Regions from separate parts of the Mesorhizobium subarcticum genome, predicted to be linked through region 1. Evidence: riboswitches for the same ligand, from Rfam matches in the RefSeq annotation. Region 1 holds a riboswitch; each other region holds the start of a gene.
What was found. A riboswitch is a leader RNA that binds a small molecule or an ion and turns the genes downstream of it on or off. The one in region 1 is predicted to bind cobalamin.

Region 1 (10,014 bases):
GGTCGCGACCTCGAGCCCGCGGATACGCGGCATGCCCAGCATGTCCGAAATCGTCTCGATCGCGGCCTTGGTGACCCAGCCTTCCTGCTCCTGCGCAATCATCAGCAACGGGATGATCGCCGACTGCTCGCGGCCCTTCGGGTATTTCTTGATCCATTGCTTCGCCGCTGCCGCGTTCGCCCGGTTGAAGGCGAAGGATGCTGGCTGGACGCTGGCTTCTGCGAGACGGCGGACTGACATTTAGCGATCGACCTCACCAAACACGATGTCGAGGGAGCCGAGAACGGCGGTGACGTCGGCCAGCATGTGGCCGCGGCAGAGGAAATCCATCGCCTGCAGATGCGCGAAACCGGGCGCGCGCAGCTTGCAACGGTAAGGCTTGTTGGAGCCGTCGGAGACGAGATAGACGCCGAACTCGCCTTTCGGCGCCTCGACGGCCGCATAGACCTCGCCGGCCGGCACGCGATAGCCCTCGGTGTAGAGCTTGAAGTGATGGATCAGCGCTTCCATCGAGCGTTTCATCGCCTGGCGCTTCGGCGGCACGATCTTGCCGTCGAGGTTCGAGACCGGGCCGGTGCTTTCCTTGCCGAGCAGCAGATCAATGCACTGGCGCATGATCCTGGCCGACTGGCGCATTTCTTCCATGCGCACGAGGTAACGGTCGTAGCAGTCGCCGTTCTTGCCGATCGGGATGTCGAAATCCATTTCCGAATAGCATTCATAAGGCTGCGACTTGCGCAGGTCCCACGGCGCGCCCGAACCGCGCACCATGACGCCGGAAAAGCCCCAGGCCCAAGCATCGGCCAATGAGACGATGCCGATATCGACATTGCGCTGCTTGAAGATGCGGTTGCCGGTCAGCAGACGATCGAGGTCGTCGATCGACTTCAGGAACGGGTCGATCCACTTGCCGATATCCTCGACCAGCTGGCGCGGCAGGTCCTGGTGGACGCCGCCGGGACGGAAATAAGCGGCATGCATGCGCGAACCGGAGGCACGCTCATAGAACACCATCAGCTTTTCGCGTTCGACGAAGCCCCACAGCGGCGGCGTCAGCGCGCCGACGTCCATGGCCTGCGTCGTCACATTGAGGATGTGCGACATGATGCGGCCGATCTCGCAATAAAGCACGCGGATCAGCTGGCCGCGCCTCGGCACCTCGATGCCGAGTAAGCGCTCGACGGCCAGAGCAAAGGCATGCTCCTGGTTCATCGGCGCGCAATAATCGAGCCGGTCGAGATAAGGCACCGCCTGCAGATAGGTTTTTGCCTCGATCAGCTTTTCCGTGCCGCGATGCAGCAGGCCAATATGCGGATCGACGCGATCGACGACTTCGCCGTCGAGTTCCAGAACCAACCTCAAAACACCATGCGCCGCAGGGTGTTGCGGCCCGAAATTGATGTTGAAATTGCGGACGGAGGTTTCAGCCATTCTGGCGCCTCAATTCGTCTTGGCTTTTTCGTCCCCGGGCAGCACGTAGTCCGTGCCTTCCCAAGGCGAGAGAAAATCGAAATTGCGGAATTCCTGCTTCAGTTCCACAGGCTCGTAGATGACGCGCTTGGCTTCGTCGTCGTAACGCACCTCGACGAAGCCGGTCAGCGGGAAATCCTTGCGCAGCGGATGGCCTTCGAAGCCGTAATCGGTCAGCAGGCGGCGCAAATCGGGATGGCCCGAAAACAGCACGCCATAGAGATCGTAGGTCTCGCGCTCGAACCAGTCGGCACCCGGGAACACGCCGGTGATCGACGGCACCATCGTCTCCTCGTCGGCCAGAACCTTGACGCGGATGCGCACATTCTGTTTCGGCGAGAGCAGGTGATAGACGACGTCGAAGCGCTTGGCCCGCGATGGATAATCGGCGCCGCAGACATCGATGATGGAGATGAACTGGCAACGCGCATCGTCGCGCAGGAAGGTCATCACTTCGACCAGGTCGCGCGGCTCGACATGAACGGTGAGTTCGCCAAAGGCGATCGCCGCGTCGTTGACGCGGCCGATCAGCTTCTCGCCGAGATAGGTCGACAGTTCGCTAAGGGATGCGGCCATGGATTTACCGTTCGATCGTGCCGGTGCGGCGGATCTTCTTCTGCAAGAGAAGAATGCCGTAGAGCAGGGCTTCGGCGCTCGGCGGGCAGCCGGGCACATAGATGTCGACCGGCACCACACGGTCGCAGCCGCGCACCACCGAATAGGAATAGTGGTAGTAGCCGCCGCCATTGGCGCACGAGCCCATCGAGATGACGTAGCGCGGCTCCGGCATCTGGTCGTAGACCTTGCGCAGCGCCGGGGCCATCTTGTTGGTGAGCGTGCCGGCGACGATCATGATATCGGACTGGCGCGGTGACGCGCGCGGCGCGACACCGAACCGCTCCGAATCGTAGCGCGGCATCGAGGTGTGGATCATCTCGACCGCGCAGCAGGCCAGACCAAAGGTCATGAACATCAGCGAACCGCTGCGTGCCCAGGTGATCAGCGCCTCGGTCGAGGTGACCAGAAAGCCCTTGTCGGCAAGCTCATTGTTGATTTCGAGGAAGAAGGGATCGTCCTCCCCCACCGGCCTGCCGGTGTTGGGATCGATGAGGCCCTTGGGCTTCGGCGCGACCAGGGTACCTGAACTGTCGTTCAATCCCATTCCAGCGCTCCTTTTTTCCATTCATAGGCAAAGCCGATGGTCAGCACTGCCAAAAACACCATCATCGACCAGAAGCCGAGCATGCCGATCTTCGAGAAGGACACGGCCCAGGGAAACAGGAAGGCCACTTCCAGATCGAAGATGATGAACAGGATCGACACCAGGTAGAAGCGGATGTCGAATTTCATGCGGGCGTCGTCGAACGAGTTGAAACCGCACTCGTAGGCGGACAGCTTTTCGGGATCGGGATTGCGGTACGCCACCAGGAACGGTGCGGCCAGCAGCGCCAAGCCGACGACCAGCGCCACGCCGATGAACAAGACAATGGGCAGGTACGAACTGAGAAGTGCGTTCATGCTCGGCTTTCCGTTGGAGCCAATCCACTTTGATTACAGCACCGGACCTTAATGCGGAAGCGTGACAGTTTAACCGCTGAACCGTTTTAAGGGGCCTATGTTGCAACGCGGCGAGGGTTAGCGCAGCACTTCCAGCGAAGCAAGTCAAACCTTGTTCAAAACACCGTCCTGGACGGCATGTCGCGCTAAACTGGTCCGATCGGCTCCTGTTTGATTTCCTTCATTTTTTACTCCACTTTTGTCTCCTGACACGGTTGCCGCCAAAACCCTGCTAGCATGGCTTGGAATCATCCGTCAGAACCGCCTCAGAGTCGCATCCGAATGAAGGAAAAGATCTCGCTCCCCATGGCTCGGCGCATCGCGCTCGCCGCGCAAGGGTTTCTCGATCCCCGGCCAAGTGGCACGCCCGACCGCCGCCACTTCGCCCGCGTGCTCTCCCGCACCGGCCTGCTGCAGATCGATTCCGTAAGCGCGGTGGTACGCGCTCACTACATGCCGCTCTATTCGCGGCTTGGCCCCTACCCGCTCGCTCTGCTCGACAATGCCGCCATCACCCGCAAGCGCACAATCTTCGAATACTGGGCGCATGAGGCTTCGTTCCTGCCGGTCGAGACCTACCCGCTGATGCGCTGGCGCATGCAGCGCGCCGAACAAGGCGATGAAATGTATCTCGGCCTGGCCAAATGGGGTCGCGAGCACGCCGCCTATATAGAAGAGATCTACCGCGAGGTTGTCGCGCGCGGCCCGATTGCCGCTTCGGCGCTGGAAGGCCAGAAGGGTTCGGGCGGCTGGTGGGGCTGGAGCCACGCCAAGCACGCCTTCGAATGGCTGTTCTGGGCCGGTCGTATCACCACGGCGCACCGCCGCGGCTTCGAGCGCTTCTATGACCTGCCGGAACGCGTGCTGCCGCAGGCGATCCTCGATCTGCCGGTGCCGGCTGCCGAGGACGCGCATCGCGAATTGCTGCGCATCTCGGCCCGCGCCCACGGCATCGCGACATCAGGCGATTTGCGCGACTATTTCCGCCTGTCGCCGGCCGACATGAAGGGCCGGCTGGAGGAACTGGTCGAGTTGGGCGAACTGCTGCCGGTGCGTGTCGAGGGCTGGGACAAGCCGGCTTACCTTGACAAGGACGCCCGCCTGCCCCGGAAAATCGAGGCCCGCGCCTTGCTGGCGCCGTTCGACCCGGTGGTCTTCGAACGGTCGCGCTCTGAACGCCTCTTCAATTTCCACTACCGCATCGAAATCTACACGCCCGCCGAAAAGCGCCAATACGGCTATTACGTCCTGCCCTTCCTGCTCGGCGACAAGATCGTGGCGCGCGTCGACCTGAGGGCTGACCGGCCGGGCAGCGTCCTGCGCGTCCATGCCGCCTACCCCGAACCCGGCGCACCGCCTGAAACCGCTGCGCAACTGTTCGAGGAATTGAAGCAGATGCAGGGCTGGCTTGGCCTTGAACGCATGGACGTGACGCCGGCCGGTGGTCTGGGTCCGGCGCTGGCCGACATCGCCATGTCGTAACCCCGCGTTGACACCGCCACCCGCAAAAGCCTAAATCCGATCCAGACGGTCCCCTGCCCGCAACGGCAAGGGCTAAGAGGGAATGCGGTGCGGGACGAAATCCCAAATCCGCGGCTGTCCCCGCAACTGTAAGCGAAGAGCCAAGGCCGAAAGCCACTGGGAGTTCCCGGGAAGGCGGCTATCCAAGGCGATGACCCGCGAGCCAGGAGACCTGCCGTCTGCGACAGAAGAATCCGATCGCCCGGCGGGTTTCCGGGCAAGGAGCCCGGCTTTTTGGACCAGAACAGCAGTTTTTCGGCTGGCACAGCGGATATCTCGTCCGCCGACAACGATGCCTTGGCGGGCGTCACCGTCATCGTCTGTGCTTCCTGCCGCAATGAGGCCGGCTCCGACGCGCATCCCCGCGCCGGCGAACTTTTGGCCGAAGATACGCGCCGCGCCGCAGCGGCCGACAATATCCGCGTCCGCACGGTCGAATGCCTTGGCAATTGCAAGCGCCGTCTCAGCGCCGCGATCCTGCGCGATGGCTGCTGGAGCTATGTCTTCGGCGACCTGACCCCGACCAGCGGCCCCGACCTCATCACCTGCGCAAAACTCTTCGCCACCTCGACCGATGGCCTCATCCCATGGCGCGGCCGGCCTGATTCCCTCAAGCGCGGCCTCGTGGCCCGTATTCCACCTCTCGACATGCTGAAGGACCAACCATGAGCGCTCCAAATCCGGCCGGCAATCTCTCCCGTGTACCCTGCACCGTTGTCACCGGCTTCCTCGGCGCCGGCAAGACAACGCTGGTCCGCCATCTCCTCGAAAACGCCGGCGGCAAGCGCATAGCGATCATCGTCAACGAATTTGGCGACATCGGCATCGACGGCGAAATCCTCAAAGGCTGCGGCATCGACACCTGCCCGGAGGAAAACATCGTCGAACTGGCCAATGGCTGCATCTGCTGCACCGTGGCCGACGATTTCGTTCCGGCGCTGGACAAGATCCTGTCGCTGACGCCGAAAGTCGACCACATCCTGATCGAAACCTCGGGCCTCGCTTTGCCCAAGCCGCTGGTCCAGGCCTTCCAATGGCCGAGCGTAAAGAGCCGGGTGACGGTCGATGGCGTCATCGCCGTGGTCGACGGCCCGGCGCTGGCCGAGGGCCGTGTCGCCAACGACATGGACGCCCTGCAGGCGCAGCGTGCTCAGGACGACAGCCTCGACCATGACGACCCGGTCGAGGAAGTGTTCGAGGATCAGATCGCCTGCGCCGACCTGATCATCCTGTCGAAGAGCGACCTGATGGACGCCGCCGGTTCGGCCCGCGCCAACGCCATCATCAATGAACATTCCGCCCGCGCGGTAAAAATCGTGCCGACGTCGCATGGCAAGGTCGATCCCTCCGTGCTGCTCGGCCTCGGGCTCGCCGTCGAGGACGACATCGAGAACCGCAAGTCCCATCATGACGGCGCCTTCGACCACGAGCATGACGACTTCGACACCTTCATCGTCGACATTCCCTCGATCGCCAATCCCGATGATCTGGCAAAGCGCGTCGCCACCGCCGCCGAACAGGAAAATGTGCTGCGCGTGAAGGGTTTCGTCGAAGTCGGCGGCAAGCCGATGCGGCTTTTGCTGCAGGCCGTCGGGCCGCGCGTCAATCATTACTATGACCGCGCCTGGACGGCGCAAGACGATCGCCGCTCGCGCCTCGTCGTCATTGGCCTGAAGGGGCTGAACCGCCCGGCAATCGAAGCTATACTCGCCGGCTGACGCCAACCGCCCTAGCAATTCCAGGAAAAGTGTTTCACGGGCTTCCCACAGGAATTGCGTAAAAACAAGGAGATAGAGCGGTTCGCCGTTTCCGTGAAACGGATAACCGCGCTAGACCGCGATGCATATCCTCACCACGACCTCCGCCTCGCTCGACGATCTCGCCGAGCCGGTCGATCTGCGGCAGACGCCGGCGGATATCGTGGCCCTGTCCTTTACAGACAGCGACCTTGCTGGCCTTGCGGCCGCATGGAAGGCGGATGCCGCCCGCCTGCCCTCGATGCGGCTGGCGGCGCTGCGCGACCTGCGCCATCCCATGTCGGTCGACCTCTGGATCGACCGTGTGGCGCGCCACGCCAAAATCATCCTTGTCCGCATCCTCGGCGGCTACGACTGGTGGCGCTACGGCTGCGACCAGCTTGCCTCGACAGCCCGCGAACGCGGCATCAAGCTGGCTTTGCTTCCGGGTGAAAGCCACGACGAGGACCTCAGACTGATCGAAGCCTCAACGCTGCCGCGTGAGGAATTGGACGCGCTGCTCGGCTATTTCCGCGAGGGTGGCCCGGCCAATATGAGCGCGCTGGTTCAGCGATTGGCAGGCTTGGCTGGAGGGGAAGCAACGGTTTCGGCGCCGGTTGCAGTGCCGAAGGCCGGATTTTACGAGCCTGGGCGCGGAGTTGTGGAACGACTGGATCTTTCAAACGCCGGCGTTGACAACGTCAACGCTCGTGTTATCCCCATCCTGTTCTATCGCTCGATGCTGCTCGCCGCCGACGTCGCGCCCATCGACGCGCTTTTTGAAGCGCTCCGCCAGCGCGGCATCGCCCCGATCCCCATCTTCGTCTCCAGCCTGAAAGACCCGACCTCCCTCGCCTTCGTCGAAACCGCGCTGGCCACGCTAAACCCCGCCGCCATCATCACCGCGACCGCCTTCGCCTCCGGCGCCGAGCCCGGCGTCGAAACCCTGTTCGACCGCGCCGGCGTGCCCGTCTTCCAGGTCATCGTCGCCACCACCCGCCGCGATGTCTGGGAAAACAATCAGCGCGGCCTGGCACCCGCCGACCTTGCCATGCATGTCGTGCTGCCCGAACTTGATGGCCGCATCCTCGCCGGAGCGATTTCCTTCAAGGGCGAGAGCGAGGTTGATCCCGCGCTCGGCCATCGCGCTTTCTCCAACCGGCCCGAACCGGATCGTGTGGCGCAGGTGGCAGACCGTGTCGCTGCGTTCATTCGCCTGCAGGAGACGCCCCGCGCCGGGCGCAAGCTCGCCATCCTGATCCCGGATTATCCAAGCGCGCCTGGCCGCACCGGCTATGCCGTCGGTCTCGACGTGCCGTCCAGTGTGCTTGCCATGCTGCATGACCTCAGCGAACAGGGCTATGTGGTTGAGGGGATTCCGCAATCGCCGCGCGAGTTGTTGGATTTACTGGAGCGGGGCGATGGTGGGTTGGGGCTGGACGACTATCTGAGCTTCTCGAAGGAATTGCCGGTTGAGGCAATGACTGCCGTCGAAGCTGCGTGGGGGAAGGCAAAAGACGAGACAGGGTTGCGCGAGGCCCCCCTCTCTGTCCTGCCGGACTCGGCCCTTCGCTGTCGCTCCGGGCGTTCGTCGCTCGGAAAGCCAAGCAATTGGCTTTCCGTCCGCTGCGCGGACCGTTCCTCACCCCCCTCAAGGGGGGAGATTGGCAGTTCCGCTGCAGGCTCTCTTCTTACAACGCTTGAGATTGGCGAAGGCGCAGATAACAGCTCAATCTCCCCCCTTGTGGGGGGTGAGGAACGGTCCGCGCAGCGGACGGAAAGCCAATTGCTTGGCTTTCCGAGCGACGAACGCCCGGAGCGACAGCGAAGGGCCGAGTCCGGCAGGACAGAGGGGGGCGCCTCGCGCCAGCCTTCGCTATCATGCAAGAAACACTTCCCCTTCCGCGCCGCCACCTTCGGCAACATCACCGTCGCCCTCGCCCCCGATCGCGGCCGCTCCGCCGACCGCCGCGCGGACTACCACGACCCGACGCTCCCCCCGCGCCATGCCCTGCTCGCTTTCGGCCTGTGGCTGCGCAAGTCCCTCGGCATCCACGCCCTGATCCATGTCGGTGCGCACGGCACACTGGAATGGCTGCCTGGCAAGACGGTTGCCCTCTCGCAAAGCTGCTTCCCCGAGATCGTCACCGGTGGATTACCCGTCATCTATCCCTTCATCGTCTCCAATCCTGGCGAGGCCGCGCAGGCCAAGCGGCGCATCGCCGCCGTCACGCTTGGCCATCTGCCACCACCGCTGACCGGCGCTGGGCTGGACGAAAACCAGCACAAACTTGAACGCCTGGTCGACGAATACGCCCAGGCCGACGGCCTCGACCGCCGCCGCCGCGACCGACTGGCGAAACTGATTGTCGAGACTGCGCAAAAGACAGGCCTCGCTTCTGAAGCCGGCGTCGCCACGACCGACGCGCCCGACGAAGCGCTGCGCCGCATCGATGCCTGGCTCTGCGACCTCAAGGATTTCGCCGTCAAGGATGGGCTGCACATCTATGGCCGGGCGCCCGATGACGAACCCGACGCAATGCGTCGGCAAAGCGCCGAGGCTGAAAAGTCGGCCCTGCTGGCCGCGCTCGATGGACGCCACGTCAAGGCCGGTCCGGCCGGCGCGCCGGCGCGTGGCCGCTCCGATGTGCTGCCCACCGGCCGCAATCTATTCACCTCGGACCCGCGCACCATGCCGACGCCGACCGCCTATGATCTGGGCAAGGCAGCGGCGGAAGAAGTGGTGCGCGGCTATATGCAATCGCATGGCGACTGGCCACGCTCGCTGGTCATCGACCTCTGGGGCTCGGCCTCGCTGCGCACCGGCGGCGAGGAGATCGCGCAAGGCTTGGCGCTGATGGGGTGCCGGCCGCAATGGGATGCCGCCACCGGCCGCATCACCGGCATCGAGGTGCTACCGCCGGCCACGCTCGGCCGCCCGCGCGTCGATGTCACCTGGCGCATTTCGGGCCTGTTCCGCGATATGTTCCCGACCCAGATCGCGCTGATCGATACCGCCGCCAACGCCGTTGCCGCGCGCGACGAGGAGGATTCGGAAAACCCGCTCGCGGCCAAAACCCGCGCCGACGGCAAGATCAGCCCGCGCATCTTCGGCACCTCGCCCGGCACTTACGGCGCCGGCGTCGAGGATCTTTTGTCGAGCGGCGACTGGGCCGCGCGCGAAGAGATCGGCCGCGCCTATCTCGACGCCACCTCGCACGCCTATGGCGGTGCTGGCGGCGAAGGAATCGCCTCCCCCGGCGCCTTTGAAACCCGCATCGCCGAGGCCGATCTGCTCGTCCACACCGGCGACGATCCTGGCCGCGATATCCTGGAAGGCTCCGCCGACGTCGCTTTCATAGGCGGCTTTTCGGCCGCTCTTGCGGCGCTGGGCCGGAATGCCGACGTCATCGTGCTCGACACGACGGACCCGCAAAAGCCCAAGCCACGCTCGGTCAGCGAAGCCGTATCGCGGGTGGTGCGGGCGCGCGCGGTCAATGCCCGCTTCATATCTGGCCAGATGCGGCACGGCCCGCGCGGCGCCTCTGAATTCGCCGAAACGGTCGACCGGCTCATCGGCTTCGCCGAAACCACCCATGCCATATCGGGCACACTGATCGAGGCCGTGCACGACGCCTATGTCGGCGATCCCCTGGTCCGCGCCTTCATCCTGCGCGAGAATCCTGCCGCGGCGAAAGTCATTGCCGAGCGTTTCCTGTCGGCGCGCCGA
Region 2 (10,014 bases), 3.1 Mb from region 1:
CTGGTGCATCGGGCTTGGCTCCGGCGGCGCCACCGGCTGGCCGGCAACCGACTGGGTCGAGGACATCATGCTGCGCACGCAGCCGCCGGAGGTCTACGACAAGTGGGTAAAGAACGAGATCCCGTTCAACGACCCCGCAGTGGTCAACGCCATCGACCTTTTCGGCAAGATCGCCACCGACGACAAGATGGTGGACGGCGGCGCCAAGGCGGTCGCGGCGACCGACTTCCGCGACAGCCCGAAGGGCCTCTTCTCGGTGCCGCCCAAGTGCTACATGCATCATCAGGCTTCGTTCATCCCCTCTTTCTTCCCGGAGGGCGTAAAGCTCGGCCAGGATGCGGACTTCTTCAACTATCCGCCCTATGCCTCCAAGCCGGAGCTTGGCACGCCGCTGGAAGTGGCCGGAACGTTGGTGATGATCACCAAGGATTCCAAGGCTTCGCACGAGTTCATCAAGTTCCTGCAGATGCCGCTCGCGCATGAATTGTGGATGGCGCAGAAAAGCTTCGTCACCCCCTTCAAGGGAGCCAACAAGGACGCCTATGGCAGCGAAGCGCTGAAGAAGCAGGGCGAGATCCTGGTCGGAGCGACGACCGTGCGCTTCGATGGTTCCGACCTGATGCCGGGCAAGATCGGCGCCGGCGCCTTCTGGACCGGCATGATCGACCTGGTTGGCGGCAAGTCCGCCCAGGATGTCGCCACAGACATCCAGAAGAGCTGGGACGGGATCAAGTAAGCGATTGATCTGCCCGGCCGCCTGGCGGCCGGCCGTTTCATCTTCAGGGATCCGGACCTTGCCGGCCCGGATCCGACGGCGGTCGACGCCGCCCCGTTTCGTCATGAGCGCATCGACATGAAGCGCAATCCGCACGCGAGATTTTTAAAGCGGCCGATCGCGTTCCAAAACAACTGAATCGGCGCCTGGTCCCGAGGTTATCAAGCCTCGCTGGATCATCCGCAGGGGAGGAATGCATGGCGTCTCAGATTTTCTCGGCCATATTTGTCATCATCATCGGCGTCGGCGGCTGCGTTGCCTATTTCTGGGGCGCCAACAAGCTGGTCGACCTGATATTCCCATCGCGCGGCGTCGCCGGCGCTGCGGCCATCGACAATCTTCGCCGGCAAGGCCTGGTCCGGCCCTGGCTGTTCGTCGGCCCGGCAATGATCATCCTGACCATCTATCTGATCTATCCCGTGATCGAGACACTGCGGCTCTCCTTCCTCGATCGCGGCGGCATCAATTTCGTCGGTCTGGCCAACTATCAATGGGCGTTCGGTGACCGCGATTTCCGCAACTCGATCCTCAACAATGTCCTGTGGCTGGCCGTGGTGCCCGCCGCCTGCACCTTCCTTGGCCTGATCATTGCGGTGCTGACCGACAAGATCTGGTGGGGCACGATCGCCAAGAGCCTGATCTTCCTGCCGCTGGCGATCTCCTTCGTCGGCGCCAGCGTGATCTGGAAATTCATCTACGAGTATCGCGGCGAGGGCCAGGTGCAGATCGGCATCCTCAACGCCATCATCCAGCATTTCGGCGGCCAGCCGCAGGTCTGGATCTCGCTGCCGTTCTGGAACAATTTCTTCCTGATGGTCATCCTGATCTGGATCCAGACCGGCTTTGCCATGGTCATCCTGTCCTCGGCCCTGCGCGGCATTCCCGAAGAGACGCTGGAAGCCGCGGTCATCGACGGGGCCAACCCGTTCCAGATCTTCTGGAAGATCATGGTGCCGCAGATCTGGGGCACGATCGCCGTCGTCTGGACCACGATCACCATTCTGGTGCTCAAAGTGTTCGACATCGTGCTGACCATGACCAACGGCCAGTGGAACAGCCAAGTGCTGGCCAATCTGATGTTCGACTGGATGTTCCGCGGCGGCGGCGATTTTGGCCGTGGCGCGACAATCGCCATCATCATCATGATCGCGGTCATTCCGATCATGGTCTGGAACATCCGCCAGGCCAACAAAGAAACGGGAGGGCATTGAGATGGCCGTCGCGACCGGGAATTCTTTCGCCAGCCGCTTCGGCGTCCACATCGCGGTGCTGATCTTCGTGACGATCTGGACCATCCCGACACTCGGCATCCTGGTCTCCTCGCTGCGGGACAAGGACCAGATCATCGCTTCAGGCTGGTGGAATTCGTTCTCCAGCTCCAGCCAGACCGAAGCCGGCCGGCTGCCGCCCGCCTCGGCGCAGACCCAGAAGGACGGCAAGTTCGTTCTCGAGGGCAACATCTTCGGCGATGGCGCCAAGCGTGCGATCAGCGCCTTCGGCGTCAAGGCGGCGGCACCGACGCAGTATACGGCCGGCAGTTCGGCCGATCTCGGTGACGGCGTCACCCTGCAGGTCAATGCCGACGGCAGCTTCGTCATGGCTTCGCCCAAGGCGTTCGAGGGCGACCGCGGCCAGCGCGTCTATTACGCCTCGTCGGCGCCGCCGAAATTCACCACCGACAATTACAAGACCGTGCTGCTTTCCGAAGGCATCGGCCGTTCGTTCATGAACTCGCTGACCGTCACCATTCCGGCGACCGTCATCCCGATCCTGATCGCCGCCTTTGCCGCCTATGCGCTGGCCTGGATGCGCTTTCCCGGCCGGGCACTGCTGATCGCGGTCATCATCGGCCTGCTGGTCGTGCCGCTGCAGATGTCGCTGATCCCGCTGTTGAAGCTTTACAACGGCGTCGGCACGTTCTTCGGCGTGCCGTCGAAGACCTATCTCGGTATCTGGCTGGCGCATACCGGCTTCGGCCTGCCCTTCGCCATCTATCTCTTGCGAAGCTATATTGCCGGCTTGCCGCGCGAGATCATGGAATCGGCGCGCATCGACGGCGCCAGCGATTTCGAGATCTTCGTCAAGATCGTGCTGCCGCTGTCATTCCCGGTGCTGGCCTCGTTTGCCATCTTCCAATTCCTGTGGGTATGGAACGATCTGCTGGTGGCAATGGTTTTCCTGGGTACCGAAGCAGACCAGATCGTGCTGACGGCCAAGCTCAACGCACTGCTTGGCTCACGCGGCGGCGATTGGGAGATCCTGACGACATCGGCCTTTGTGACCATCATCGTGCCGCTGATCGTGTTCTTCTCGCTGCAGCGCTATTTCGTCCGCGGGCTGCTTGCCGGTTCCGTAAAAGGAGGCTGAGACCATGCAATCCGCTTTAAAGGCCAGTTCGAACCCTGACGTCGCCGCCGACCGCGACTGGTGGCGAGGTGCTGTCATCTACCAGATCTATCCACGCAGCTACCAGGATTCGAATGGCGACGGCATCGGTGACTTGAAAGGCATCATCGAACGGCTGCCCTACATCGCCGCACTCGGCGCGGACGCCATCTGGATCTCGCCCTTCTTCAAGTCGCCGATGAAGGATTTCGGCTACGACGTCTCGGATTATTGTGACGTCGATCCGATGTTCGGCACGCTGGCCGATTTCGATGCGCTGACGGCGGAGGCGCACCGGCTGGGGCTGAAGGTGATGATCGACGAAGTGCTTTCGCACACCGCAGACAGCCACCCGTGGTTCAAAGAGAGTCGGTCGACCCGCACCAATCCCAAGGCGGACTGGTATGTCTGGGCCGACGCCAGGCCTGACGGCACGCCGCCCAACAACTGGCTGTCGATCTTCGGCGGATCGGCCTGGCAATGGGACACCAGCCGCCAGCAATATTACCTGCACAATTTCCTGGCCGAACAGCCCGACCTCAACTTTCACAACCGCGAGGTCCAGGACGCGCTGCTCGACGTCACCCGCTTCTGGCTGGAGCGCGGCGTCGACGGTTTCCGCCTCGACACGATCAATTTCTACTTCCACAGCCAGGGCCTGGAAAACAATCCGCCACTGCCGCCGGAAGAGCGCAACGACCAGACCGCGCCGGCGGTCAATCCCTACAACTACCAGGATCACATCTACGACAAGAGCCGGCCGGAAAACCTCGGCTTCCTCGAACGCTTCCGCGCCCTGCTCGACGAGTATCCGGCGACCGCCGCGGTCGGCGAAGTCGGCGATTCGCAGCGCGGGCTGGAAGTGGTGGCAGCCTATACCGCCGGCGGCAAGCGCGTGCACATGTGCTATTCCTTCGACTTCCTGGCGCCGGAAAAGATCAGTGCCGGCAAGGTCCGCTCAGTGCTGGAGGCCTTCGGCAAGGTCGCCAGCGACGGCTGGTCGTGCTGGGCGTTTTCCAACCATGACGTGATGCGCCCGGCCTCGCGCTGGGCTGCCAATGAGGCCGACCCTACGGCCTATCTCAAGGTGATCTCGGCGCTGCTGATGTCACTGCGCGGCTCGGTCTGCATCTACCAGGGCGAGGAGCTCGGGCTCGGCGAGGCCGATCTGCGCTTCGAGGATCTACAGGATCCCTATGGCATCCGCTTCTGGCCGGAATTCAAGGGCCGTGATGGCTGCCGCACGCCCATGGTGTGGGATGACGGCGCCAAAAATGGCGGCTTCTCCCAGGCAAAGCCCTGGTTGCCGGTGCCGGCCAAGCATCTGTCGCAGGCAGTCAATATCCAGCAGGGCGACCAGGCTTCGCTGCTCGAGCACTACCGGCGCTTCCTCACCTTCCGCCGCGCCCATCCGGCGCTGGCCAAGGGAGATATCACCTTCATCGAAAGCCAGGGCGACACCGTCGCCTTCACCCGCGGCGCCGGCAATGAGCAGATCGTCTGTGCCTTCAACCTCGGCGCCAAGCCGGCGAAAGTTGACCTTGGTAACCGGCCGCTGCAACCTTTGCCGGGACACGGGTTTTCCGGGCAGGCGAGCACCGGTTCGATCGAACTCGGCGGCTACGGCGCCTGGTTCGGACGCATCGACTGAAATCTTTGAGGACATCACTGGGAGGAAACCAATGGCCGATGTCAATTTGAGACAAGTGAAGAAGTCCTACGGCAATCTGAACATTCTCCACGGCATCGACCTCGATATCAAATCGGGCGAGTTCATCGTCTTCGTCGGTCCGTCGGGCTGCGGCAAGTCGACCTTGCTGCGATCGATCGCCGGCCTCGAGGAAATCACTTCAGGCGAGCTCAAGATCGATGGCGAGGTGGTCAACGACGTGCCCCCGTCGAAACGCGGCATCGCCATGGTGTTCCAGTCCTATGCGCTCTATCCGCATATGACCGTCTACGACAACATGGCGTTCTCGATGAAGATCGGCAAGGAGAACAAGGCCGAGATCGACCGGCGCGTGAAACAGGCAGCCGAAATCCTGCAGCTGACCAAATATCTCTACCGGCTGCCCAAGGCGATGTCGGGCGGCCAGCGCCAGCGCGTCGCCATCGGCCGCGCCATCGTGCGCAACCCAAAGGTGTTCCTGTTCGATGAACCGCTGTCGAACCTTGACGCCGCACTGCGCGTCGCTACCCGCATCGAGATCGCCAAGCTCAAGGAATCGATGCCGGCCACGACCATGATCTACGTCACCCACGACCAGGTCGAGGCGATGACGCTGGCAGACCGCATCGTCGTGCTCAAGGACGGCCATATCGAGCAGGTTGGCACGCCGATGGATCTCTACAAGAAGCCCGGCAATCTGTTCGTCGCCCAGTTCATTGGCTCGCCGGCCATGAACATCCTGCCGGCGACCATCGAACAGACCGGCACGCCGACCGTGGTCAGCCATGTCGGCGGGCGCAAGGCCACGGTGACGATTACCACGCCCGCCTCGGCGAAGGGTGCGGCCGTGAGCTTCGGCGTGCGGCCGGAAGACCTGATTGTCGCCATCGGCACGGAGTATCTGTTCGAAGGAACGGTCGATTATGTCGAGCAACTCGGTGAGGTACAGCTGGTCTATGTCGACATTGGCCGCGCCGACCTGCCACTGGTGACCAAGCTGCCGGGCAATGTCGAGGTCAAGCGCGGCTCGACATTGCGGCTCAGTGCCAATGGCGAAGACCTGCACATCTTCGATGCGGACGGACATTCCTTCGCGCTCCAGAAACCGGAAGCAAAGGCAGCCTGAAGCGGCCAGGCCCGCTGGATCAAGGCACAAAAAAGAGCGGCGGGCCAGGCCCGCCGCTCTTTTTTGGATCGACTTTGGCTGTTAGTGGCCGAAGAGGTTCCGGTCGCTGCCCTGGGGCGCCGACTTCTGCACGTCGCCCGACGAGTTGAGCAGCTTGTAGACGGGCGAGCCGTTTTCGCGGATCGAACCCGTACGCGAGTTGTCAACCGAAGTCGCAGCAGGCGGGTTGGCGCTATTGGCGTTGTAGTTGTCGCTGCCGGCGAAAGCGCTGCCGGAAATGGCCAGAACAGCGGCGGCAGCAAGAATGATCTTCTTCATTTCAAGTCTCCTGAATTTCAAGTTTCAACAGAGCGGCAGGCAAGCCCACCGCTCCGGAGGATCGGCTGTTAGTGGCCGAAGAGGTTGCGGTCGGCACCCGTGGCAGGCGTCTGAGCAGCCGGTTCCGACTTCTTGACCGAAGCGGTGTACGAGCTGTCGACAGCAGCAGTGGCTGCAGGGGCATTCGAGCCGTAGTGGTCGCTACCAGCGAAGGCGCTGCCGGAAATCGCCAGAAGGGCGGCGGCAGTGAGAATGATCTTTTTCATTTTAAGTACTCCAGTATTTTTGCTGTCCGTCTAGCGGCGTGTCTTGGGATGAAATCGCGTCGTTCGGACAGCCCCGATGTGGGTGAGCCGTCTGCCGGATTCCAATCACGAAGTTGTTCCGTCTGGGCCATGATTTTACATCTTGTAATTTTAATAAGCATGCCGATCATCTTTTTTTGTGTATTTAATACAATTACTTAAATAAACATGCCGACCCACTCACCGAGTGTATCCGGGCGTCAGCGTTCACACCGTCCTGCACGCATTGTCAACAGAAACGAACCGTTCGGTTCGATTTTAGAAGTTGCTAATAGTCACTTTTCGATACCGTTGGCCTGTTTTCCCCGCGCCAGGAGCCGAAAAAGAGACGATTCGAAACGGCACAGATTGCTAGCCAGACCGGATCTCAGCTGTTCAATCGCTGGCCGGAGCGTTTCGTCCGGCGTGTCGCGCCGCATGGATACGATGTCGCTTTCATGCCGATGTCGCGATCGTTGCCGTGGTTAGATCATGGCATCTCAGGTGCCGCTTCGTGACGACGGGGCGGAGAATTGGGAAGCCGGTCAAAGTCCGGCGCTGCCCCCGCAACGGTGGTGGAGTTCAAGTCGCAACGGGAGACCACTGGGCGAAAGCCTGGGAAGGTGTCGCGACCGTCCGCAAGGACACTCCAGAGCCCGGAAACCAGCCCGAGATATTTGAACTCGACTGATCGCGGTGGGCGGTCAAGAGGCGGATGGTGCATGCCCGGCTTCCGCCGGCCTGCGTCCGGTCCTTCCTCCGTCACCACCAGTTCAGTCCTTGAAGTATGAGGACAGGACATGGATGCTCGCAACGACATGCTGAGGCTCTTGAACAGCCGCAGGGACGGGTTCTCGCTCGAACAACCCTTCTACACCGACCCGGACTACTTCAAGCTGGACATGGAGCTGATCTGGTATCGCGACTGGCTGTTCATCGGCCATGATTGCGAACTGCCGAAGCCCGGCAGCTTCATCACCGTGCAGATCGGCGACTATCCGGTCGTGCTGGTGCGCGACCAGCAGGGCAAGATCAACGCTTTCCACAATTCCTGCCGCCATCGCGGCAGCCGTGTCTGCAACACCGACAAGGGCACCGCCGCCAAACTGGTCTGCCCCTATCACCAGTGGACCTATGAGCTGGACGGCCGCCTGCTGTTCGCCCGCCAGATGGCCGACGGTTTCGACAAGAGCCAGTTCAGCCTGAAGCCGGTCGCCTGCGAAAGTGTCGCCGGCTACATCTTCATCTGTTTGGCAAAGGAGCCGGCCGACTTCGCACCGATGCGGGCGATGATCGAACCCTATCTCAAGCCACACCGGCTGGGCGAGGCGAAGGTCGCCTTCGAGAGCACCATTGTCGAGAAGGGCAACTGGAAACTCGTCTGGGAAAACAACCGCGAATGCTACCATTGCGCCGGTAACCACCCGGAACTCTGCAAGACCTTCCCGGAAGCACCGACCGTGACCGGCGTGCAAGGCGCCGACAGCGATCCCGAAATGCTGGCGCACTGGGCGAAATGCGAGGCCGCCAGCCTGCCGAGCAAGTTCCGCATCGATCCGGCCGGACAATACCGCGCCACGCGCGCACCGCTGCTGCGCGATGCGGTCAGTTACACGATGACCGGCAAGCGCGCGGTGAAGAAGAACCTGTCCGACAGCGTCTCGGCCGACCGCATCGGCACCTTGATGCACTATCACTACCCGACGACGTGGAACCACATCCTCATCGACCATGCCGTTACTTTCCGCGTGCTGCCGATCAGCGCCACGGAAACCGCGGTGACAACCAAATGGCTGGTGCACAAGGATGCGGTCGAGGGCGTCGACTACGATCTCGCCGAGCTCATCCATGTCTGGACCGAGACAAACGACCAGGACCGCCGCATCGTCGAGGAAAACGCCTTTGGCATCCTGTCGCCGGCCTATGAACCCGGCCCCTATTCGGAGCTGCATGAGGGCGGCGTGATCCAGTTCGTCGACTGGTACGCGCGCTTCATCGGTCCGCGCCTTGCCGAAGGCGGCCGGCCGGCGCTGCGCAGCGTGGCTTGAGAGGTTAAGGAATGAACGCGATGACTGACCTTGGCCTTTATCGCCATCTCGATCAGATGGCGCCCTGGAACGACAGGCTCCAGGTGCTGGAAGTGATCGGCGTCAGCGACGAGGCGCCTGACGTGAAGACCTTCACCTTTCGCTCCGACAACCAGACCTGGTTCCGCTACAAGCCGGGCCAGTTCGTGACGCTGGAGCTGCCGGCGCCAGACGGGCCGCTGATGCGCACCTATACGCTGTCGTCGTCGCCGTCACGGCCGTTCTCCATCGCGGTGACGGTGAAGGCGCAGGCAGGCAGCATCGGCACACGCTGGATGTTCGACCATCTGAAGCCCGGCTCGCACGTCAAAGCCTATGGACCGAGTGGCGACTTCTCGCTGCACAGCCATCCGGCGGCCAAATATCTGTTCATCTCGGCCGGTTCGGGCGTGACGCCGATGATGTCGATGCTGCGCTGGCTGAACGACTGCGCGCCATGGACCGATGTCGGCTTCGTCAATTGCGCACGGCGCGCCGAAGAGATCATCTTCCGCAAGGAGCTCGAACTGCTCGGCGGCCATATGCCGGGCCTGTCGCTCGGCTTCATGATCGAGGAGCGGTCGAGCCGCGAGGGCTGGTACGGCCATATGGGCCGCATCGACGCCATCCGGCTGCCGCTGCTCGCGCCCGATTTCCGCGAACGTGAAATCTTTTGCTGCGGCCCCGATCCTTTCATGCGTGCCGTGCGTGGCATGCTGGACGCTTCTGGTTTCGACATGACGAAGTATCACCAGGAAAGCTTTGCCGCGCCTGCGGTGGAGGAAATCCCGGCGCCATTCGCAGCGCCGGCGCAAGACGGCGCGGCTGTTCCCTTCGAAGCCGCAACCCCGATCCGGTTCGCGCTTTCGGACGTCGACGCCGAATGCGTCGCCGGCCAGACCGTGCTGCAGACGGCACGTTCTTCGGGCGTGCGGATACCTGCCGCCTGCGAATTCGGTCTGTGCGGAACCTGCAAGGTGAAGAAGGTCTCCGGCGCTGTCGAGATGAGCCACAATGGCGGCATCCTCGATCACGAGATCGATGACGGCTTCATCCTGGCCTGTTGCTCGAAGCCGCTGTCAGCGCTCGAAATCGAAGCGTGATCCACTTGGCGACCAACTGAGTCCCGAAATGCTCGGCGCCTTGCCAGCACCGGTTGCCTTGCCAACAAAGAACCGAGCGTTTACAGGCGTTGTAGGTGAAGCGATCCTGCTGGGGGGCGGAATTGCGGGGCGGGGCGACGATAATGCGTGATTCCAATGTCTATGCGGTTGCGAACAGGGATATTGTCTTCGAATCCTTCGATGGCGAGGCCGTGGTGCTCAACCTTGCGAATGGCAAATATTTCGGCTTCTCAGATTCCGGCAGCAGGGTTTGGCAGGCGCTTTCGT
Region 3 (10,014 bases), 1.5 Mb from region 1:
TCATATCGCCCTATATGGCCGGGTTGTTCGGCATCGGACCCAGTCCTTTTGGCATCGAACAATGAGTGCGTATTTCACCACGCTTTCGGATGCACTGAAGCAAGCCGGCATCTTCCAACCCTGCCTGCTGCTCGACCTCGATCGCCTGGATGGCAATATTGACCTGGTGAAGCAGAAGCTTGACCCCGGCCTTGCCGTGCGGCTGGTCGACAAGTCGCTCGCTTGCCTGCCGCTGCTTGCGCATATCGGCAAGGCGCTTGCGACCGATCGCTTCATGACTTTCCATCCGCCGATCAGCGCGGCGGTGCTGACAACGTTTAGGGATGCGGATCTCCTTTACGGCAAACCGATGCCGGCCGGGGCGGCAAGGGCGGTGCTCTCGAGGGGCGATATGGCCTGGTCGCGTGTCTGCTGGCTGATCGATACGCAGGAGCGGCTGGCGGAATACGGCGCGCTGGCAGCCGAACTCGGCATTGAACTGCGCATCGTCTTCGAGATCGATGTCGGGCTGCATCGCGGCGGCTTCGCCGAACCGGAGGCTTTGTCACAGGCGCTGAGGGTGCTGCCGACCCACAAGGGGCTGCACTGCGAAGGCGTCATGGCCTATGAGGCGCATGCACCGCACATTCCCAGCCTGTTCGGTGGGCCGGCCAAGGCATTGGCGCAAGCCTCGGACCGGGCCGCCGCTTTCGTGGCGCGCCTCGGCGTGGACCAGCGCCATATCTTGAACATTGGCGGCAGCAAGACCGCGCTGCTTCACCATGGCGGCGCTGCCAATGAAGTGTCGATGGGTTCGGCCTTCGTGCTGCCCAGCGATTTCGACACGCCAGGACTCGAAGGTTTCCAGCCGGCCGCCTTCATCGCGACGCCGATCCTGAAAGTGGTCGAGCCGATGTTGCCGGGCCCGCCTGCGGTTACCCGCCTGCTGCAAGCGCTCGGCCGGTTTCCACGCAAAGGCTGCTACCTCTATGGCGGCAAATGGATGGCCGAACCCGTTTTTCCCGAGGGCATGAAGACGAACGGCCTGCTTGGTCTCTCGTCCAACCAGCAATTCATGGGCCTGCCTGCCGATAGCATGGCGAGGCCAGGCGACTACGCGTTCCTGCGGCCGACGCAGAGCGAGGCGGTGCTGCAGCAGTTTGGGCCGATCGCGGTGCTTTCCGGTGGCAGGATTGTCGATCGCTGGCCGGTTTTGCCGATGATGTGATTGTGCCGGGGAAATTCGAATAGTTGACTGCGTCAAGTAAATGGTTGATCCTGTTCGGGCAGGAGATACCCATGACGATTCACCATCAGCCCAACAAAGCGCCCAACAAGCAGCTGATCGATGCCGTGCGGGCCTTCAACCGCTTCTACACCCGCCAAATCGGGCTGCTCGACGAAGGGTTGCTGAAAAGCGCCTTCTCGCTGACCGAGGCGCGCGTGCTCTACGAGCTGGCGCACCGTGACGGGTTGACCGCGACCGATCTCGGTCGCGATCTCGGCCTCGATGCCGGCTATGTCAGCCGCTTGCTGAAGAAGTTCGAGCGTCTTCACCTCATCTCCAGGTCGACGCTGGTTTCGGATGCCAGGCAATCTGCGATTGCGCTGACGTCGGCTGGCAAAAGCGCCTTCGCGCCGCTCAACAAGGGCTCACACGACCAGGTTGCGGCGCTGCTCGATCGGCTGCCTGCGCCGGAGCAGGACCGGTTGGTCAAGTCCATGCGGACGGTCCAGGCCCTGCTGGGCGAAAGCGCCGAGCCGAAAATCCCTTATCTGTTGCGGCCGCTGCAGGTCGGTGACATCGGCTGGATCACCCGCCGGCAAGGGATGCTCTACGCGCAGGACTATGGCTGGGACGAGACCTATGAGGCGCTGGTCGCCGAAATCCTCGCGGCGTTCGTCAAGTCCTTCGACCCGAAATGGGAGCGCGGCTGGATCGCCGAGCGCGATGGCGATGTCGTCGGCTCCGTCTTCGTCGTGCGCAAGTCGGAGCAGGTAGCGAAGCTGCGCCTGCTCTATGTCGAACCGTCGGCACGCGGCCTCGGCATCGGCAAGCGGCTGGTCGAGGAATGCATCGGCTTTGCCCGCGCCAGGGGCTACAGGACGCTGACCTTGTGGACCAACGACATCCTGACCGCCGCCCGGCACATCTACCAGGTGGCCGGCTTCAAACTGACCGAGGAAGAGCCGCACCACTCCTTCGGCAAGGAGCTGGTTGGCCAGACCTGGGATCTGGAGCTGTAGCGGCGCCTCATGATTTGACCGGTATCCAGATCTCCAGCCCGCCCTTGCCGCTGCGCGGGTCGAACTCCGCGCCATAGCGTTCGAATTCGGGCGCGTCCGCTATTTCGTGCCCGGAGGCCGGCAGCCATTTGTTCCAGATCGTGTTGACGGTGCGGCGGATGGTCGAGATGTGCTCGCGATGCGAAAACACCGCATATTTCTGGGCGGGTATGCGCACACGGCTGAATTCCCTGGGAAAGTCGGAAAAGTCCGACACCTCGACACCGGCGATGTAGTCGAAATTGCCAGCATCGTCGCCATTGACGCAGACCCCATAGGCAACGTCGCCGGTATCGCCCGGAATGTTGCCGATATAGGGGCCGAAGCGTTGCCATTGCATCGGAATGGCGGCGCTGGTCTCGCAACTGTAGCGCTCGCCGAGCCCCGCGATCAGGAACGGCCGGCTGGTCTCGAAGCGCGGTGGTTCGAGGTTGGTGAGAAAAGACTGGTCCATCAGGATCGGCTCCACGAGGTCGAGGCTCTTGGTCGAGCCTTGCGCGCGCACCAGCTCTGGCGTGGTGCCGAACTGGTCGCGGAAGGCCCGGGTGAAAGCCTCATGCGAGTTGTAGCCGGCATCGAGCGCCACCGAGAGGATGTCGGGTGCACCGTTAGCCAGCTTGCGCGCCGCCTCGGTCAGCCGGCGTGCGCGCATGTAGCCCATGACAGAGCGGCCGGTGGCGGCACCGAAGGCGCGCGTCACGTGAAAGCGTGACACACCGCTACTCTGGGCGACGTCGTCGAGTGTAACAGCCTCCGGCAGATGGCTCTCGACGAACCACAGTGCTTTCTCGGTCGGGTTCATGGGCTCCTCGCACTGGCCGGACCATCTTGCCGTTTCCGCGCGTGGCAGTTTGATCGAAATTGCGCAGCGCGCAAATATTGGCGGGCGATGCCATCGAAGCGATTGCGCAAACGTTTCGATGACATTATGGTCATCTCAAATCTGCCAAATCCAATGAGAGCGGACCGGAAACGCAGCATCAGGGAGGAGCGCTTGCCAGCACTCCGTTTGAGCCACCATGCCGACAATGGCTGAAGTCGCGCGCCGCGCCGGCGTGTCGGTTTCGACCGTGTCCCATGTCATCAACCGCACCCGCTTTGTCTCTCCCGAGAAGGCGCAACTGATCAACGACGCGATCGCCGTGATGGGCTATCAACCCAACGAGTTGGCGCGCTCGCTGAAAGTATCCTCGACCAACAGCGTCGGCTTGGCGATCTCGGCAATTTCCAATCCCTATTTCACCGACATCATCTGCGCGGTGGAGGCTGAATGCGCGCGGCTCGGCCTCATGGTGTTCCTTTCTGACACGCAGGAGGATCCAGACCGTGAGCTGTCGGTGGTGCGCGCGTTTCACCAGCGGCGTGTCGATGGTGTCATTCTGGCGCCGTCGGGTGCACCGCAGCGGGCAATCGAATACCTGGCTGAGAAGAAACTGCCGTGCGTGCTCATCGACCGTTTCGCCGACGCGCGTTTCGACCAGATCGGTGTCGAGAATGACACGGCGATGCGGGCGCTCATCGACCACGTCGCCTCCTTCGGCCACAGGCGCATAGGCTACATCGCCGGTCAACCGGGCCTGGCAACGACGCGTGAGCGAATCGAGGCATTCCAGTCTTCACTGGCTGCCAATGGGCTGGAATGCCTGCCGCACTATGTCTCGCCCGACAATGTGGACACGGCGAGCGCCACGGCATCGACCCACGTCATTTTGTCCCTGCCGTCGCCGCCGACGGCATTGATCACCGGCAACAACATGACAACGATCGGCGCTGTGCGCGCCATCCGCGAAAGAGGCCTCTCGATACCAGGCGATCTCTCACTTGCCGGCTTCGACGATTTCGAATGGGCCGATTGCTTCGAGCCGCGACTGACGCTCGTCGCGCAGCCCTGCACCGAGATCGGACGACAAGCGGCTGCCTTGCTCTGCGCCCGTATCGCATCCAGCGATCTCGAGCCGCAAGCGGTGCGGCTGCAGGCGACGCTGCAAACCCGCCAGTCCTGCGCGAGGCCTGCATGAGCGCGCCGCTGCTTTCCGTCACCGGCGCGGTCAAGCGCTTCGGCGGCGTCCAGGCGCTGCGCGGTGTCGATTTCGACCTCAAATCCGGCGAGATCCACGCACTGCTTGGCGAGAACGGCGCCGGCAAGTCGACACTGATGAACCTTCTGTCGGGCGTCTACACGCCGGACGAGGGCGCCATCCATATCGACGGCAAGCCGGTTACCTTCAACAATCCCCGCGAGGCGCAAGCGGCCGGCATCGCCACCATCTTCCAGGAGCTCGACCTGGTGCCGACGCTCGACGTCGCCGCCAACCTGTTCCTTGGTCGCGAACTGATGCGGCCGGGCGGGTTCCTCGATGTGCCGGCGATGCGCAGCGAGGCACGCAAGCGGCTCGAGGCCATCGAATTGGCCATCGATCCGGCCAGCATGGTGGCGAACCTGTCGATCGGCCAGCGCCAGGTCGTGGCGATCGTCAAGGCGCTGTCCTACGCCTCGCGCGTGCTGATCATGGACGAACCCACGGCGGCGCTGACGGTCAGCGAGGTCGAGAGGCTGTTCGACATCATGCGCAAGCTCGCCGCCAGCGGAGTCGGCATCGTCTACATCTCGCATCGTCTCGAGGAGGTGCCGCAGATCGCTGACCGGGTGACGGTGATGCGCGACGGCAGCATTGCCGGCGTCACCGAGCCGCACGCGCCGCAGGCCGAGCTTGTTCGGCTCCTGGTCGGACGGCCGCTGGACGAACTTTATCCCGAACGCGCCACGAGGGCCGGCAAGACGCTGCTCAGCCTGCGCGACGCGAGCTTCAGGCTCACCCATGAAAGTGCCGGATGGCAGCCGCCGACCGGCGTCTCGCTCGAAGTCAAGGCGGGCGAGATCGTCGGGCTTGCCGGAATCATGGGCGCAGGGCGTACCGAGTTGCTCAGCGCACTCTATGGCACCGGCCTGTCGGGCCGCTGGGAAGGCGAGGTCGCCATCGATGGCCGGCCCGTAAACCTCAATTCCATCAAGGCCGCGCGCAATGCCGGTATCGCTTTCGTCACCGACGATCGGCGCGGCAGCGGCCTGATGCTCAGAATGGCCGTCGGCCTCAACCTGGTCATGTCGGTGATATCTAGCATCTCGCCATTCGGCCTGATGTCGCCGCGCCGCCAGGCGGATGCGGTGAAGCAGTCCTTCGGCCAGTTCGACATCCGGCCGAAGAATCCCGACATCGCCGTTGGCGCGCTGTCCGGAGGCAACCAGCAGAAGGTTGTGCTGGCCAAGGAAATCCTCGGCAATCCAAGGTTGCTGCTGCTCGACGAGCCGACACGCGGCGTCGATGTCGGCGCCAAGGGCGAAATCTACGCTCGGCTCAGGCAACTGGCGGCACAAGGGCTCGGCATCCTGGTTGCCTCCAGCGAGATGCCGGAGCTGATCGGTCTGTGCGACCGGATCGTGGTGCTGCGCCAGGGGCGCAACGTGGCGGAATTCATCGGCGGCGTCGACGAGCACACGGTGCTGGCCGCGGCAAATGGCAGGGAGGCCTGATGTCTGAAGGCAAGATTTCGACGGCAAGCGGGCCGGTGGCCGCGGCACCGGTGCATCGCGATCCTCTGGCGTTGATCGTGCGCTTCCAGAGCTTGATCGGCCTGGTGCTGGTGGCGATCGGTGGCATCATCTTCTCGCCGCGCCGTCACGGCGCAATCCTGTTCCTCGACCCCGACAACATCGCCAACATCGTGCGCGCGGTGTCGGAGACAGGCATCATCGCCATCGGCATGACCTTCGTGATCATCACCGCCGGCATCGACCTTTCGGTTGGCGCGGTGCTGGGGCTGTCCAGCGTCGTCACCGCGACGATGATGATCTCCGGCGGGTTCGGGCTTATCCCCACCATCCTCGCCGTGCTCATCATGGGCATCGTCTTCGGCACGATCCAGGGCGCCATCTCCAGCCGCTTCCGACTCGAGCCCTTCATCGTCACGCTCGCCGGCCTGCAGGCGGCGCGCGGCCTGGCGCTGGTCGTTTCGGGCAACCAGTACATCAACATTTCCTATGGTGACGGGCCAGGCCTGGCGCCGCCGGTGTTCGCGGTGCTGGGGGAGCGCCTGTTCCACAATACCGTGCCGGTCGCCACCATCGTCTTCATCGTCTTTGCCGCGATCGCAACGATCGTGCTCAACACCACGCGCTTCGGCCGCTATGTCTTTGCCGTCGGTGGCAATGAGCGCGCGGCGCGCATTTCAGGCGTGCCGGTCTCGATGGTCAAGATCTCGGTCTATGCCATCACCGGCTTTGCCGCTGCGCTTGCCGGCATCGTGCATGCCGGCCAGTTCAACTTCGGCAGCGCCAATGACGGCATGGGTTATGAACTCACGGCAATCGCCGCCGTGGTCATCGGCGGCACCAGCCTGTTCGGCGGCGCCGGCTCGATGGTCGGCACCGTCGCCGGCACCATCATGCTGGGCGCGCTCGCCAACATCCTTCAGCTCAACAACATCACGCCAGCCATGCAACTGCTGGCAACCGCCGCGATCATCGTTCTGGCGGCAGTGCTTCAATCCCTCGTTCGCCGCCGCGAGGGTTTGGGTCGTTAGGAGGAATGCGGCAAATGACGACTGAAACCAAGGTCGGGCCCCCGGCCCAACGAGGAGGAGAGTGAGTTATGAAAACCATGAACAGAGGATCGATGCGCGTGCTTCACGCCGTGCTTCTGGCAGGCGCTGGCCTGTGCATTGCGGGAACTGCCCAGGCTGCCGACCCGTTGGTCAAGGCCTGCTCCAAGGACGGCCAGTTCATCATCGGCTTTTCGCAGGCCAATAACGCCGAGCCCTATCGCCAGCATGTCAATGACGAACTGACCGCGGCGGCCAAGCAAGTGCCGGGCTTCACGCTGCAGATCGCCGACGGCGCCGGCAACGTAAACACGCAGACTTCGCAGGTCGATAACTTCATCACCCAGAAGGTGGATCTGCTCCTGATCTCGCCCTTCGAGGCGGCACCACTGACGCCGGCGGTCAAGCGCGCCATGGATGCCGGCATCCCGGTCATCGAGCTCGACCGCAAGACGGTCGGCGACCCCGGCAAGGACTACACCGCCTTCATCGGCGGCGACAATTACAAGATCGCGCTCGAGGCCGGCAAATACACCGCCAAGACCCTGCTGCCCGATGGCGGCGAGGCGGCGGTGTTGGAAGGCTTGCCGAGCTCGACGCCGGCGGTGGAGCGGCTGAACGGCTTCAAGGACGGCGTCAAGGAAAACGCCAAGATCCAGGTGGTGGCCGAGCAGGCCGCCGACTGGGTGCCGGACAAAGCCCAGACTGCCTTCTCCGCCATGCTTCAGGCGCACCCCGATATCAAGGTGCTCTATGCCTCCAACGACATGATGGCGGCCGGCGCGCTGCTCGCCGCCAAGGGCGCCGGCAAAGACGTCAAGATCATCGGTACTGATGGCTTGCCAGGCCCGGCAGGCGGCATCGAAGCCGTGGCCAAGGGTGACTGGGCCGCGACCTTCACCTATCCGACCGGCGCTAAGGAAGCGATCGAGATGTCGAAGAAGATACTGCTCGATTGCGCTTCGTCGGTGGATACGACGGTCACTGTCGACACCACGGCGATCACGCCTGAGAACGCCAAGCAGCTGTCGGGCAAATAGGCCGGCTGCCTTAGCCATCAAATTCAGGGCGGGGTTCACGCGAACTCCGCCCTGTCTGCGCTTCACAGCCGTCACGGCAACTCGAAAGGGGCGGGCTAGGGATTGACAGTGGCAGGGGCGGTCTTCTAATGTTCTGTTATTACATAACCAACGGAAGCAGTTGCATGGGTTTTCTCCGAGGAAGCCCCGGCTGGGTGCCGGGATGGTGACAGGTTTAGTCGAAAAGAATCGTTGCGATGCGCTTCGGGCAAAATTAGCATGGCCCGGTGATGGTCCCCACGCCGAAAGGCAAGGGGTGAAAAGGGAACACGGTGAGATCCCCATGGGATCAAGACCGTGGCTGCCCCCGCAACTGTAAGCGGTGAGCAAGATCCGAAGTGCCACTGGCCGGCAAGGCTGGGAAGGCAGGATTGCGCAAAGACCCGCGAGCCAGGAGACCTGCCATCACTGAGTTGACCGGACGGGGTGTGCCGGGAGGAGACGTGGACGTCGGTCTTGTCGGCCGGCTCGCCAACATCCTTCCGTCGCCAGTTTTGGAAAGTGACGGAAAATTGGACGGCGCCATCCATCATCGCATCATCGTGTGTACGCTTTGCCGCGACATCCCGACTGGTATCAGGTCGGGCGAAAGCCTGTGCGCCGATTTGTGCTCCCGGCTCTCGGCCCACCATGAACCCGCCGTGGCGCGTGGCTTCACGGTCGAAGGCGTCGAATGCATGGCGGGCTGCGCACGACCGCTGACGGTGGCTTTCCAGGCGCCTGGCAAGGCTGCCTATCTGTTCGGCTCCATCGATGCGCAGGCCGATGCCGGCGATCTCGTGCGATTTGCTGGGCTTTACGCTTCGCGCGCCGATGGCTGGTGCAACTCGGGACAGCGTCCGGCAGGATTGGCCGGCAAGACGTTGGCTCGCATCCCGGGCAATCTGGCGGGCAACAGCCGATGACCATGCCACTCCTCGAAGCGCGCGACCTGGGCGCGGTGGCGGATGGCCGGAATCTGGTCCATGCGGTCAGCCTTTCGGTGACATCAGGCGATCGCCTCGCCATCATCGGTCCCAATGGCGCCGGCAAGACCACGCTGCTGCGCATGCTGTCGGGCATGCTCAGGCCAAGTTCGGGCGAGGTGAAGCTTGGCGGGCGCCGGCTGGAAAGGATTTCGACCGCCGAGCGGGCCTTGCACATCGCCGTCGTCGGCCAGACCGACCAGCCGGATCCACGGCTGGCGGTGATCGACTATGTCGAACTTGGCCGCGTCCCGCATGCCGGGCTGAGGCGCAGGAGCGACGAACGCGACATTGTCGTGGATGCACTGCGCCGGACCGGCCTGCTGCCACTGCTTGGCCGCACCATTGGCTCGCTGTCGGGCGGGGAACGCCAACGCGCGCAGCTCGCGCGCGCTGTCGCACAGCAACCGAAAGTGCTGTTCCTCGACGAGCCAACCAACCATCTCGACCCGCGCGCCCGCGCGGAACTGCTCGAACTCGTGGCCGGCTTCGGCATGACGGTGATCGCGGTGCTGCACGATCTGGCGTTGGTGGCGCCGTTCGCCACCAGGGTCGCGGTGATGAACGAAGCGCGGCTGCATGCACTGGCCGCACCGCGCGAAGCGCTGACGCAAAAACTGATCCGCGAGATTTTCGGCGTCGACGTGTTTCGCCTGCGCCATCCCACCGAGGATCGCGAACTGACGGTGTTCGATGTTCCAAACCGCGCCGCGCCGCCGTCCTGACCGAACCCATCGTTCTTCTGACACTGTTCAACCAAGGAGCAAAATCCGTGAAACGTCTCGCACTGTCGCTCGTCTTCTCGCTGCTGGCCTCGACAGCCTTCGCCTTCCCCGTCACCGTCGACAGCTGCGGCAAACCGCTGACCTTCGATGCGCCGCCCAAGCGCGCCGTCATCCACGACCTCAACATGGCCGAGATGGCCTTCGCGCTGAAGCTGCAGCCATCGATCGTCGGCCTGACCGGCATCACCGGATGGTACAAGGTCGGTCCAGAATTCAAGGCTGAGCAAGGCTCCATACCGGAACTGGCGCCAAAATACCCGACGCTCGAAAACCTCGTCGCGGTCGAGCCCGATTTCTTCTTCGCCGGCTGGTACTATGGCA

Region 2: another riboswitch for cobalamin. It lies ahead of ACZYHG_RS04320 (aromatic ring-hydroxylating oxygenase subunit alpha); the one in region 1 lies ahead of ACZYHG_RS19630 (DUF1636 family protein).
Region 3: another riboswitch for cobalamin. It lies ahead of ACZYHG_RS27170 (DUF1636 family protein); the one in region 1 lies ahead of ACZYHG_RS19630 (DUF1636 family protein).

What each region holds. Positions count from the first base shown of each region.
Region 1 is NZ_CM144237.1:4,012,511-4,022,524, reverse strand. It holds gene ACZYHG_RS19660 (NADH-quinone oxidoreductase subunit E) at 1-240, opposite strand, end outside; gene ACZYHG_RS19655 (NADH-quinone oxidoreductase subunit D) at 241-1,431, opposite strand; gene ACZYHG_RS19650 (NADH-quinone oxidoreductase subunit C) at 1,441-2,046, opposite strand; gene ACZYHG_RS19645 (NuoB/complex I 20 kDa subunit family protein) at 2,051-2,632, opposite strand; gene ACZYHG_RS19640 (NADH-quinone oxidoreductase subunit A) at 2,623-2,988, opposite strand; gene ACZYHG_RS19635 (winged helix-turn-helix domain-containing protein) at 3,310-4,509, shown strand; cobalamin riboswitch at 4,539-4,742, shown strand; gene ACZYHG_RS19630 (DUF1636 family protein) at 4,783-5,217, shown strand; gene cobW (cobalamin biosynthesis protein CobW) at 5,214-6,266, shown strand; gene ACZYHG_RS19620 (cobaltochelatase subunit CobN) at 6,388-10,014, shown strand, end outside.
Region 2 is NZ_CM144237.1:935,788-945,801, forward strand. It holds gene ACZYHG_RS04285 (ABC transporter substrate-binding protein) at 1-736, shown strand, start outside; gene ACZYHG_RS04290 (carbohydrate ABC transporter permease) at 973-1,986, shown strand; gene ACZYHG_RS04295 (carbohydrate ABC transporter permease) at 1,988-3,142, shown strand; gene bglA (beta-galactosidase BglA) at 3,147-4,811, shown strand; gene ACZYHG_RS04305 (ABC transporter ATP-binding protein) at 4,843-5,955, shown strand; gene ACZYHG_RS04310 (DUF680 domain-containing protein) at 6,037-6,273, opposite strand; gene ACZYHG_RS04315 (DUF680 domain-containing protein) at 6,342-6,539, opposite strand; cobalamin riboswitch at 7,043-7,243, shown strand; gene ACZYHG_RS04320 (aromatic ring-hydroxylating oxygenase subunit alpha) at 7,358-8,605, shown strand; gene ACZYHG_RS04325 (FAD-binding oxidoreductase) at 8,626-9,726, shown strand; gene ACZYHG_RS04330 (PqqD family peptide modification chaperone) at 9,849-10,014, shown strand, end outside.
Region 3 is NZ_CM144237.1:5,531,486-5,541,499, reverse strand. It holds gene ACZYHG_RS27210 (D-arabinono-1,4-lactone oxidase) at 1-65, shown strand, start outside; gene ACZYHG_RS27205 (alanine racemase) at 62-1,207, shown strand; gene ACZYHG_RS27200 (bifunctional helix-turn-helix transcriptional regulator/GNAT family N-acetyltransferase) at 1,279-2,226, shown strand; gene ACZYHG_RS27195 (AraC family transcriptional regulator) at 2,234-3,067, opposite strand; gene ACZYHG_RS27190 (LacI family DNA-binding transcriptional regulator) at 3,285-4,283, shown strand; gene ACZYHG_RS27185 (sugar ABC transporter ATP-binding protein) at 4,280-5,797, shown strand; gene ACZYHG_RS27180 (ABC transporter permease) at 5,797-6,846, shown strand; gene ACZYHG_RS27175 (substrate-binding domain-containing protein) at 6,915-7,904, shown strand; cobalamin riboswitch at 8,158-8,364, shown strand; gene ACZYHG_RS27170 (DUF1636 family protein) at 8,387-8,848, shown strand; gene ACZYHG_RS27165 (ABC transporter ATP-binding protein) at 8,845-9,633, shown strand; gene ACZYHG_RS27160 (ABC transporter substrate-binding protein) at 9,681-10,014, shown strand, end outside.